DNA from 2 places in the Streptomyces sp. NPDC101132 genome. Region 2 is predicted to be linked to the other one. Evidence: riboswitches for the same ligand, from Rfam matches in the RefSeq annotation. Region 2 holds a riboswitch; the other holds the start of a gene.
What was found. A riboswitch is a leader RNA that binds a small molecule or an ion and turns the genes downstream of it on or off. The one in region 2 is predicted to bind S-adenosylmethionine.
Positions count from the first base shown of each region.

Region 1: linked by a shared signal. The riboswitch ahead of thrC (threonine synthase) and the one ahead of ACIQUR_RS08730 (aminotransferase class V-fold PLP-dependent enzyme) in region 2 are both predicted to bind S-adenosylmethionine.

Region 1 is NZ_JBIVYX010000002.1:114,030-119,628, forward strand. Features, by position in the region: gene ACIQUR_RS04835 (trehalose-6-phosphate synthase) at 1-946, opposite strand, end outside; gene ACIQUR_RS04840 (glucosyl-3-phosphoglycerate synthase) at 956-1,951, opposite strand; SAM riboswitch class I at 2,103-2,252, shown strand; gene thrC (threonine synthase) at 2,246-3,547, shown strand; gene ACIQUR_RS04850 (MoaD/ThiS family protein) at 3,582-3,860, shown strand; gene ACIQUR_RS04855 (cold-shock protein) at 4,271-4,477, shown strand; gene groL (chaperonin GroEL) at 4,845-5,599, shown strand, end outside.
Region 2 is NZ_JBIVYX010000003.1:255,850-261,448, reverse strand. Features, by position in the region: gene ACIQUR_RS08750 (NYN domain-containing protein) at 1-350, opposite strand, end outside; gene ACIQUR_RS08745 (hypothetical protein) at 396-635, opposite strand; gene ACIQUR_RS08740 (rhomboid family intramembrane serine protease) at 804-1,514, shown strand; gene ACIQUR_RS08735 (Lrp/AsnC family transcriptional regulator) at 1,511-1,792, shown strand; gene ACIQUR_RS08730 (aminotransferase class V-fold PLP-dependent enzyme) at 1,896-3,311, opposite strand; SAM riboswitch class IV at 3,530-3,646, opposite strand; gene trpD (anthranilate phosphoribosyltransferase) at 3,781-4,845, opposite strand; gene ACIQUR_RS08720 (cytochrome bc complex cytochrome b subunit) at 5,067-5,599, opposite strand, start outside.

The sequences.
Region 1 (5,599 bases), on a different contig from region 2:
ACGGGTACGCGAAGGCCAGGTGCACCACCCGGCCCCGCCACTCGGGCCACCCCCGCAGCAGCTCGCGGTAGGCCAGCAGACCCCGCACGATGTTCTTGCTCAGCTCCGTCCGGTCCACCCGCACGACCGTCTTCCGCGCCGGGTCGCCCACGACCTCCCGCAGCTCGGCCAGCCGCTCCTCGACCACCGGCCGGTGCGCCAGCGTCCGCAGGTCCTCGGCGTCCACGCCCAGCGGGTGCACCGACACCGCCGGCGTCTCGCCCAGCTCCGCCGCACAGCGGGCGAAGTCCGCGGCCCACCGCTCGGTGTGGAAGCCCACCCGGTCCGCGCCCAGCATCCCGCGCAGCAGCTCCTCCCGGATGTCGTCCGGCAGGATCCGCAGGTACTCGGGCGGCGCCCACGGGGTGTGCGTGAAGTGGCCGATCCGCAGGTCGGGCCGGAGCGCGCGCAGCTGCCCCGGCACCAGCGCCAGCTGGTAGTCCTGGACCAGCACCGCCGCCCCCGGGCCCGCCTCCGCGGCCAGGGCCTCGGCGAAGGCGCGGTTGTAGGTCACGTACGCGTCCCACTGCCGGCGGAACTCCGCGTCGAAGACCGGCTCGACCGGGATGTCGTACAGCATGTGGTGGACGAACCACAGCACCGAGTTCGCGATGCCGTTGTACGCGTCCTGGTAGACCCCCTCGTCGACCGCGAGCATCCGCACGCCCGCCTCGGACACCCCGCGCCGCACCGCCTCCCGGTCCCCCTCGCCCAGCGCGGCGCAGACCCAGAGCGAGCCGGGGCGCCGGGACAGGGCGGACGAGAGGCCGGAGACCAGACCACCCCCGCCGCGCCGGGCACTGAGCGTGCCGTCGGCGGCGAGGGCGTAGGAGAGGGGGCCGCGGTTGGCCGCGACGAGCACCTGCGGACCCGGCCGCGGATCCTGAAGACCGTCCTGGGTAGCCATGCGGCGAACCTAGCCCGCCTCGCGGCCGCTCAAACGTGTGTACTCCTCGATCTCCCGCATCGGCGGTCGCTCCTCCGTGTCCACGGCGTACGTCCGCGGCTCGAACCCGCCCTCGCCGCGGACGAACTGCGTCAGCTCCGGCCGGACCAGGTGCCCGCGCGAGAGCCGCAGCTGCGCGGTCCGGTAGATCGCGGCCGCCATCCGCCCGAGCGCCAGCCCGTCCTGGTGCCGGTGGATCCGCACCCCGACGTCCACCTGCGCCAGCGCGTCCAGGCCCACCGTGTGCAGGGCGTCCACCAGCAGCCCCAGCTCCACCCCGTACCCCACGGGGAACGGCAGCCGCTCCAGCAGCGACCTGCGTACGGCGTACTCGCCGCCCAGCGGCTGGACGAACCCCGCCAGCCGCGGCCAGTGCAGGTTCAGCAGCGGGCGGGCCACCAGCTCCGTCACCCGGCCGCCCTGACCGGCCCCGCCGCCCGGGCCCGCGTCCGGCACCCCGTCCGCGCCGACCAGCGGCCGGTCGTACATCGCCTTGACGAACTGCACCTCGGGATCGGTCAGCAGCGGTCCGACGATCCCCGAGACGAAGGCGGCGTCGAAGTCCCGCAGGTCCGCGTCCACGAAGCAGACGATGTCCCCCGAGGTCACCAGCAGCGACCGCCACAGCACCTCGCCCTTGCCCGGCAGCGCCGGGATCCGCGGCAGGATCTCGTCCCGGTGCACCACCCGCGCGCCGGCCTTGGCGGCCACCTCGGCGGTCCGGTCGGTCGAGCCCGAGTCGACCACCACCAGCTCGTCCACCAGCGGCGTACCGGAAACCGGGTCCATCAGCTCGCGCCGGACGACCTCCACGATCTCCCCGACCGTGGCCTCCTCGTCGAGCGCCGGCAGCACCACGCTGACCCGGCTGCCCCGCGCCCGTTTGGCGGCGGCCAGCTGGTCGAGCGGGCGGTCGGCAGCCGACCAGGACCGGCTGGCCAGCCAGCGCTCCACCTCTTCCAGCACCCCGGATCCCCTCGTCAGTGGTCGTTCCCAGTGATCTCTATCTCGCCGTTCGGACGGAACCTTCCACCTCCCGGCCCTTCGGTTACAGTCTTGAACAACGCGGATGACCAACGCATGTCGGGGGTCGGATGCCGCGCTGACAATCGAATACCGCTCATCCAGAGGGGCAGAGGGACACGGCCCGTTGAAGCCCCGGCAACCCTCCAGCCGGTCTCGTGCGCATCGTCGCGCAGCGAGGCTCCTGGCTAGGGAAGGTGCCAATTCCGTCTCATGGCGACGTCCGCCATGGGGAAGATGAGGAGAAAGGGCCTCGCCATCATGGCTTCACAGCACGCTACCCCCACCCAGGTCGACCTCGGTCCCGCCGCCGGACTCTCCTGTCGCGAGTGCGGAACCCGCTTCGACCTCGGCCCCATCTTCGCCTGTGCGGAGTGTTTCGGGCCCCTTGAGGTGGCGTACGACCTGCCCGCCGGCGACCCGGAGACCCTCCGCAAGCGGATCGAGGCCGGCCCGAACAGCATCTGGCGCTACGCCCCGCTGCTGCCCGTCCCCGCGGACGTGGCCGACAAGCCGAACCTGAACCCCGGCTTCACCAAGCTCGTCGACGCCGAGAACCTGGCCAGGGAGCTGGGCGTCACCGGCAAGCTCTACGTCAAGGACGACTCCGGCAACCCGACGCACTCCTTCAAGGACCGCGTCGTCGCGATCGCCGTCGAGGCCGCCCGCGCCTTCGGCTTCACCACGCTCTCCTGCTCCTCCACCGGCAACCTGGCCGGCGCCGTCGGCGCCGCCGCCGCCCGCGCCGGCTTCCGCTCCTGCGTGTTCATCCCGCACGACCTGGAGCAGGGCAAGGTCGTCATGGCCGCGGTGTACGGCGGCGACCTGGTCGGCATCGAGGGCAACTACGACGACGTCAACCGCTTCTGCTCCGAGCTCATCGGCGACCCGCTGGGCGAGGGCTGGGGCTTCGTGAACGTCAACCTCCGCCCGTACTACGGCGAGGGCTCCAAGACCCTGGCGTACGAGATCTGCGAGCAGCTCGGCTGGCAGCTGCCCGACCAGATCGTCATCCCGATCGCCTCCGGCTCGCAGCTCACGAAGATCGACAAGGGTCTCCAGGAGCTGATCAGGCTCGGCCTGGTCGAGGACAAGCCGTACAAGATCTTCGGCGCCCAGGCCGAGGGCTGCTCCCCGGTCTCCGCCGCCTTCAAGGCCGGCCACGACGTGGTCCGCCCCCAGAAGCCGAACACCATCGCCAAGTCGCTGGCCATCGGCAACCCGGCCGACGGCCCGTACGTGCTCGACATCGCCCGCCGCACCGGCGGCTACGTCGAGGACGTCAACGACGAGCAGGTCGTGGACGCCATCAAGCTGCTCGCCCGGACCGAGGGCATCTTCGCCGAGACGGCGGGCGGCGTGACCGTCGGCGTCACCAAGAAGCTGATCGAGGAGGGCCGGCTGGACCCGTCCCTCACCACGGTCGTCCTCAACACCGGTGACGGCCTCAAGACCCTGGAGGCGATCTCCGGCACCGGCCAGACCGCCACCATCCGCCCGAGCCTGGACGCGTTCCGCGCCGCCGGCCTCGCCTCCTGATCCCCCGCCGCTGCTCCCCGGAAGGCACAGCCCCATGAGCGTCAACGTCCGCATCCCCACCATCCTCCGCACCTACACCGGCGGCCAGGCCGAGGTCCCCGCCGAGGGCACCACCCTCGCCGAGGTCATCGAGTCCCTGGAGCGGAACCACCCCGGCATCGCCGCCCGCGTGCTGGACGACCAGGGCAAGCTGCGCCGCTTCGTGAACGTGTACGTGAACGACGACGACGTGCGCTTCGAGGGCGGCCTGGAGACGGCGACCCCCGAGGGCGCCGGCATCTCCATCATTCCGGCGGTCGCGGGCGGCTGCTGAGTCCCGTTTCCGGAGCCTTTTCCGGAACCCGAATAGTTCATCGAATCGCCCCTTCCGCAAAAGCGGAGGGGGCGATTCTGGTTGGTTGCGCGCGGTAGGGTTGGGGTAGCCCCCCTCGCTGTTCATGCCGCGCGCATATGAGCGAGCAGCGGCATGGTCGACATCGGGTCAATGTACGTGTGCGATATGCGCTGTTGGCGCGTTTCATCCGGCCCGACTTGCCCTGCTGTAATCCGAATTTTCGTGCCTTCTCTGGATTCCGACGTGTCCTGAATTCTCGTCGGAATGACCTGTTGCAGACAGCACTGGTGCAGATACATTCAGCCGCGGTCGGCGCGTTACGGCGCAAGGTCTGACCCGGGTCCGCGAAGTGCGGCCCCGCGCAAGGGCCAGTAATAGGGGAGTTAGGCATGGCTCAGGGCACCGTCAAGTGGTTCAACGCGGAGAAGGGCTACGGCTTCATCGCGGTCGACGGTGGTGCGGACGTCTTCGTCCACTACAGCGCGATCCAGATGGACGGCTACCGCACCCTCGAGGAAGGTCAGCGAGTCGAGTTCGAGATCTCGCAGGGCCAGAAGGGTCCGCAGGCGGACATGGTCAAGCTCGCCACCAGCTAAAGCCGCGGCGCGATCGGCCAACGACGCATACACGTACGAGGGGCCCGCAACCCGGGGAGGGTGCGGGCCCCTCGTGCGTGCCCGCGCGCCCCTCCGCGCGCCCCGCGTCCCCCTTGATCGTCCGCTGATCGTCCGCTGATCGTCCGTCTCATCCGGTGGGCGACCTCGCCTGACTCGCTTGCACTCGGGGGGGTCGAGTGCTAATCATTGGCGTTAGCACTCTCCGGGTGAGAGTGATAAAGACGAGGACTGGGTCGGTGAGGCCCGCGAGCCCCCGGGGCAAGGACCCGCAGGGCACGCAGGCCGTCCGTCGCGGGCGCTGGCGCGGTCCGGAGCATTCCACCCCAGTCCGGGAGGACCACTTCACATGGCCAAGATCATCGCGTTCGACGAGGAGGCCCGGCGCGGTCTCGAGCGCGGCATGAACCAGCTCGCCGACGCCGTCAAGGTCACCCTTGGCCCCAAGGGCCGCAACGTCGTCCTCGAGAAGAAGTGGGGCGCGCCCACGATCACCAACGATGGTGTGTCCATCGCCAAGGAGATCGAGCTCGAGGACCCGTACGAGAAGATCGGCGCCGAGCTGGTCAAGGAAGTCGCCAAGAAGACGGACGACGTCGCGGGCGACGGCACCACCACCGCGACCGTGCTCGCCCAGGCGCTCGTCCGCGAGGGCCTGCGCAACGTGGCCGCCGGCGCCAACCCGATGGCCCTGAAGCGCGGCATCGAGAAGGCCGTCGAGGCCGTCTCCGGCGCCCTGCTCGACCAGGCCAAGGAGGTCGAGACCAAGGAGCAGATCGCTTCGACCGCCTCCATCTCCGCCGCCGACACCCAGATCGGCGAGCTCATCGCCGAGGCCATGGACAAGGTCGGCAAGGAAGGCGTCATCACGGTCGAGGAGTCCCAGACCTTCGGTCTGGAGCTGGAGCTCACCGAGGGCATGCGCTTCGACAAGGGCTACATCTCGGCGTACTTCGCCACCGACATGGAGCGTATGGAGGCGTCCCTGGACGACCCGTACATCCTGATCGTCAACTCCAAGGTCAGCAACGTGAAGGACCTCCTTCCGCTGCTGGAGAAGGTCATGCAGTCCGGCAAGCCGCTGCTGATCATCGCCGAGGACGT
Region 2 (5,599 bases):
GCCGCCACGTCCAGCGGGTCGGCGGCGGCCGGCGGCGCCCCGGACTCCAGCGCACCGGCCAGCTCGGCCTGCGTCTCCTTGAGCCGCTCCCCGATCCGGCCCCGGAACACCGGGTCGCCCTCCAGCGCCGCGGCCATCGCGTTGCCCGCGAACTTGGCCCGTCGCGAGGGCGTGAAGCGGGCGTACTGGCGCAGCTGAGCCGGGAGGTCCGCGACCGTCAGTCCGCCGAAGGCGTCCGAGACGAACGCGACCACCCGGCGCCGCACGCCTTCCGGCAGAGGCCGGTCGAGCGCCTCGGCGCCGCCGCCGGCCGCGCCGGCCGGCTCAGCACCGCTGGCAGGCTCCACCATCCGTCACCCCTACCGTCAAAACCGTCGTAAAGGGCGGCCGCTCCGTCAGGAGTCGGCGCCCGGCCTGTCCACGAGCTCGATCTGGTCCACCGCGTTGCACCAGCGGCAGCGGACCGACTCGATGGTCTCACTCACCACCTCGCGCTCCTCGACCTTGGGCTCGCCCGCGAGGTCGAGGTGGACGTACTCGACCACCTTGGACGAGCGGGTCACGTCGAACCGGGTGAGGTTGCCGCACAGGGTGCAGCGCCAGCGGGTCGTGGCGGTCGGCAGGGGAACCGTCATCGGGCCGTCTCTCTCCTTCTGGGACTTCGGTGCGTGTTGCTCGCGTGCTCTCTTCCGTACCGCTCGTAACCCTACGGCCTGTCGCCACCGCCGGGTGGAGCCCCGTCCTCCATGCGAGACACGGCGAGGCAAGCTGTCCCGGTCCGTCCCATACGGGATGCTCTGGTCATGATCGTAAGGTGGGGAGCCGTCCGCGGCTCGCTGGTCACGCACACCCTGATCGCCGCCTGCACCGTGCTCTTCCTGCTCGGCCCGCTGTCCGGCTTCGACCCGCTGTACGGCACCGGCGACGAGCTGCTGGCGGCGCAGACGGAGTACCTGCACCGCTGGGGCGTGGTGCCGGACGAGCTGTTCACCGGCTCGGGCCGCGCGGCGCTGACCCCGCTCACGGCGCTCTTCGTGCACGGCAACTGGCTCCACCTGCTGGGGAACATGCTCTTCCTCTACGTCTTCGGCGTGATGACCGAGGAGCACATGGGCCGCGTGGAGTTCGCCTTCTTCTACCTGGTGTCCGGGTACCTGGCGCTGCTGGCGTACGCGGCGGCCAACGCCGACTCCCCGCAGACCCTGATCGGCGCCTCGGGGGCCATCTCGGCGGTGCTCGGGGCCTTCCTGTGCCTGTTCCCGCGGGCCCGGGTGACCAGCCTGGTCCCCGTGCTCCTCTTCCTGCCGCTGCGCTTCCCGGCCTGGATCGTGCTGGTGTTCTGGTTCGCCCTCCAGTGGGTGGCCGCGAACCGGGCCGGCAGCGGGCCGGGGGTCGCCTATCTGGCCCACCTGGTGGGCTTCTCGATCGGCTTCCTCTACGCCTGGGGGCGCTACCGGCGTACGACTAGAGTGAAGGACCCAGCCACGGCCACCGAGGGAGACAGCCAGCCGTGATCACCGCCCTTGTGCTCATCAAGACCAGCGTGGACCGCATCCCCGAGATCGCCGAGTCGATCGCCGCGCTGGACAACGTCAGCGAGGTCTACTCCGTGACGGGCACCTACGACCTGATCGCGATGGTCCGCGTCGGGCGCCACGAGGACCTGGCGGACATCATCCCCGGCAAGATCAGCAAGATCCCCGGCGTCGAGGCCACGGACACGCACGTCGCCTTCCGCACCTACTCCCAGCACGACCTGGAGGCCGCCTTCGCGATCGGCCTCGACGCCTGACCGACCGGGACGCACCGTCCCGGGCATGCCGGTGGCGGGCCACCGGGGCCCGCCACACCGTGCACGCGGATCCGGACCGTACGAGCGGGTCCGTGAGGGGCGGTCAGACCGCCGGGACGCAGCGGCCCTCCTCCGTGCGGTACTGCCACTTGGCGCCGTCGGCGACCAGTTCCCGCACGGCGCCGACGAAGCGCTCCACGTGCTCGTCGGGGGTGCCGGCGCCGAAGCTGACGCGGATCGCGTTCAGGCTGCGCTCGCCGGGGGCCGCCTCCGGCGCCCCGCACTCGCCCGGCTCCTGCGGCGCGCTGCCCAGCAGGGTGCGCACCAGCGGGTGGGCGCAGAACAGGCCGTCGCGTACGCCGATGCCGTACTCGGCGGACAGGGCGGCGGCGAAGTGGGAGCTGTTCCAGCCGTCCACGACGAACGAGATGACGCCCACGCGCGGCGCGTCGTCGCCGAACAGCGACAGGATCCGCACCTCGGGCACGTCCGCCAGGCCCTCGCGGACCCGCCGGACCAGCTCCTGCTCCCGCGCCACCAGCCGGTCGAAGCCGGCCTCGGTCAGCGCCCGGCAGGCCGAGGCGATCGAGTAGACGCCGATCACGTTCGGCGAACCGGCCTCGTGGCGGGCGGCCGTGGTGTGCCACTCGACGTCCACTCCCCCGGCGCCCTCCCCGCTGACGCGCCGCGTCACCTTCCGGGAGGCGCCGCCGCCGGCCAGGTACGGCTCCGCGTCCTGGAGCCAGTCCGCGCGGCCGGCCAGCACGCCGGAGCCGAAGGGCGCGTACAGCTTGTGGCCGGAGAAGGCCACCCAGTCCACGTCCAGCTCCGTGACGGAGACCGGGTGGTGCGGGGCGAGCTGGGCGGCGTCCAGCACGATCCGCGCGCCGTGCGCGTGGGCCGCGGCGGCCAGCTCCCTGACCGGCCACAGCTCGCCGGTGACGTTGGAGGCGCCGGTCACGCAGACCAGGGCGGGGCCGTGCGGGTCGCGGTCGGCCAGCGCGCGCTCCAGGGTCTCCACGGCCTGCTCCGGGGTCCGCGGGGCGTTGAGGTAGGTGACCCGGGCGTCCCGCCAGGGCAGCAGCGAGGCGTGGTGCTCGGTCTCGAAGACGAACACCTGGCAGCCGGCCGGCAGCACCTGCGCCAGCAGGTTGAGCGAGTCGGTGGTCGACCGGGTGAAGATCACCTGATCGGACGGCCGGCAGCCGAGGAACTCGTGCACCGTGACCCTGCTCTGCTCGAACAGGTCGGTCGACAGCTGCGAGAGGTACCCGGCCCCCCGGTGCACGCTGCCGTAGTACGGGGCGTACGCGGCCACGTCGTCCCACACCCGCTGGAGCGCGGGGGCGCTGGCCGCGTAGTCCAGGGCCGCGTAGGTGACCTCGCCGCCGGTGACCAGCGGCACGGTCACGTCGCGGCCGAGCACGGGCAGCGGCCCGTCACAGCAGGCGTCGGCCCCGGTCCGGGCGGAGGCGGCGTCGGTGGAAGTGGTGGCGGTGGCGTTCGGGTACGCGGACATGACGGTGTCTCCCGGTGGAGGAAGGGCGGATGGCTTCGTTCGACCCGTACGCGGGTACGCCGGAACGGCACGCGGAGTACGGGGGTTGCCTCGACGCACGGGAACGCGGACGTGCCACGGGACCGTACGGAGGGATGAAGAAAGGGCGCTGGGCGCCTATCGCATTCGCTTGCTCACGGAAGAAGCTCCTCGAGAGACCAGGACCCCTGGTGTCGAGGGGTCCGCGCTTGCCGAGGGCCTTGCTGCCCACGGCCTGGTCATCACCCGGGGCACCCCGCCACGGACGGAGGGTTGCCGGACAGCAAGCCGGGGCCAAAACGCTGTCACTCGTGACCTGGTGAGCATCCTGCCACAAGATCCGCCCAGCGCAACCGGCTGTCCGCATCCCGGACCGGCCGTACCCGCGAGGGGGCCGGGACGCAGCCGTCCCGGCCCCCTCGCGCCCGACCCACCGGGCCCGCAGCAGGCGTCACGCGTTGCTGGCGGCCACCCAGCGCTCCAGGGCGGCCCGAGCGGCGCCGGAGTCGATCGACTCGGCCGCACGGGCGATGCCGGCCGCGATCTCCTCCTCCAGGCTGCCTCCGCCGGGCTCCACGGCCACCAGGGCCGCCGCCGAGTTCAGCAGCACCGCGTCCCGCACCGGGCCGGTCTCGCCGGCCAGCAGACGGCGCGCCACGTCGGCGTTGTACGAGGCGTCGGCGCCGCGCAGCTCCGCGACGTCCACCAGCGGGATGCCGACGTCGCGCGGGTCGAAGGACTGCTCCACCGCCCGGCCGTCGCGCACCCACCAGACCCGGGAGGTGGCGGTGGTGGTCAGCTCGTCCAGTCCGTCGTCCCCGCGGAACACCAGCGCGGAGGAGCCCCGCTCGGCGAGCACGCCGGCGACGATGGGCGCCATCCGGGCGTCGGCGACGCCAGTGGCCTGGGAGCGCACCCGGGCGGGGTTGGTGAGCGGGCCGAGGAAGTTGAAGGTCGTCCTGATCCCCAGCTCCTTGCGGGCGGCGGCCACGTGCCGCAGCGCCGGGTGGAACTTGACGGCGAAGCAGAAGGTGATGCCGGCCTCCTCGGCCACCTCCGCCACGCGGCGCGGGGTGAGGTCGAGGTTGACGCCGAGCTTCTCCAGGACGTCGGAGGCGCCGCTCGCGGAGGAGGCGGCCCGGTTGCCGTGCTTGACGACCTTGGCGCCCGTCCCCGCGACCACGACGGCCGACATGGTGGAGATGTTCACGGTCTTGGCGCCGTCGCCGCCGGTGCCCACGATGTCCACCGTGCGGCCGGGCACCTCGATGAGGTTGGCGTGCGCGTACATCGTCCGCACGAGGCCGTTGATCTCGGCGACGGTCTCGCCCTTGGCCCGCAGGGCCACCGCGAAGCCGGCGATCTGGGCGTTGGTCGCCTCGCCGCGCATGATCCGGTCCATGGCCCAGGCGGTGTCGTCCGCCGAGAGGTCCTGACCGGTGAGGAGGGCGTCCAGGACGCCCGGCCAGGACCGGTCCGCCACGCTGTCGCCGCCTGCCGGGGTCACAACGTTCATGGTCCACTCCTGGGTCCACAGCCGATAAAGGGGTCACCCTCAGCCTATCGACCCCCACGGACGGCGAAGAGCCGCGTCCGGGGAGTGGACCCCCGGACTATGGACGGATATGGACGGGCGGACGGCGAAGAGCCCCGTCCGGTGCCCGGACGGGGCTCTTGCCGTGGCGACTGCTTCAGGAGTCACGCGCGGGGCGCGTCACTCCGTCGATCATCCGGAGGTCAGTGGTGGCCGTGGCCGCTCTGGATCTCCTTGTACTCCTCCACCGAAGGCTTCGGAATCTGGTTGTTCTCGCCGTAGTAGCCCTTGCTGAGCTTCACGCGCAGCTTCTCGCTGCCCTTGACCTTGCGCTCGACGCCGTTCTCGTCGACCGTCGGGCCCAGCTCGGCCGGCGCGTACTGCTCGTGCGCGGTGAGCGTGTGCAGCTTGGCCTGGTTGAGCGGCTCGTGGACCTCGACGAACTCACCGTGCGGCAGGCGCTTGATGATGCCGGTCTCGCGACCGTGCAGCACCTTGTCCTTGTCCCGGCGCTGGAGGCCGAGGCAGATGCGCTTGGTGATGATGAACGCGATGACCGGGCCGACGAAGAAGCCGATGCGGGCGAACCAGGTGATCGAGTTGATCGACAGGTGGAAGTACTGCGCGAACATGTCGTTGCCACCCGCGATGAGCAGGATGACGTACCAGGTCAGCCACGCCACACCGAAGCCGGTACGGGTCGGGGCGTTGCGCGGGCGGTCCAGGATGTGGTGCT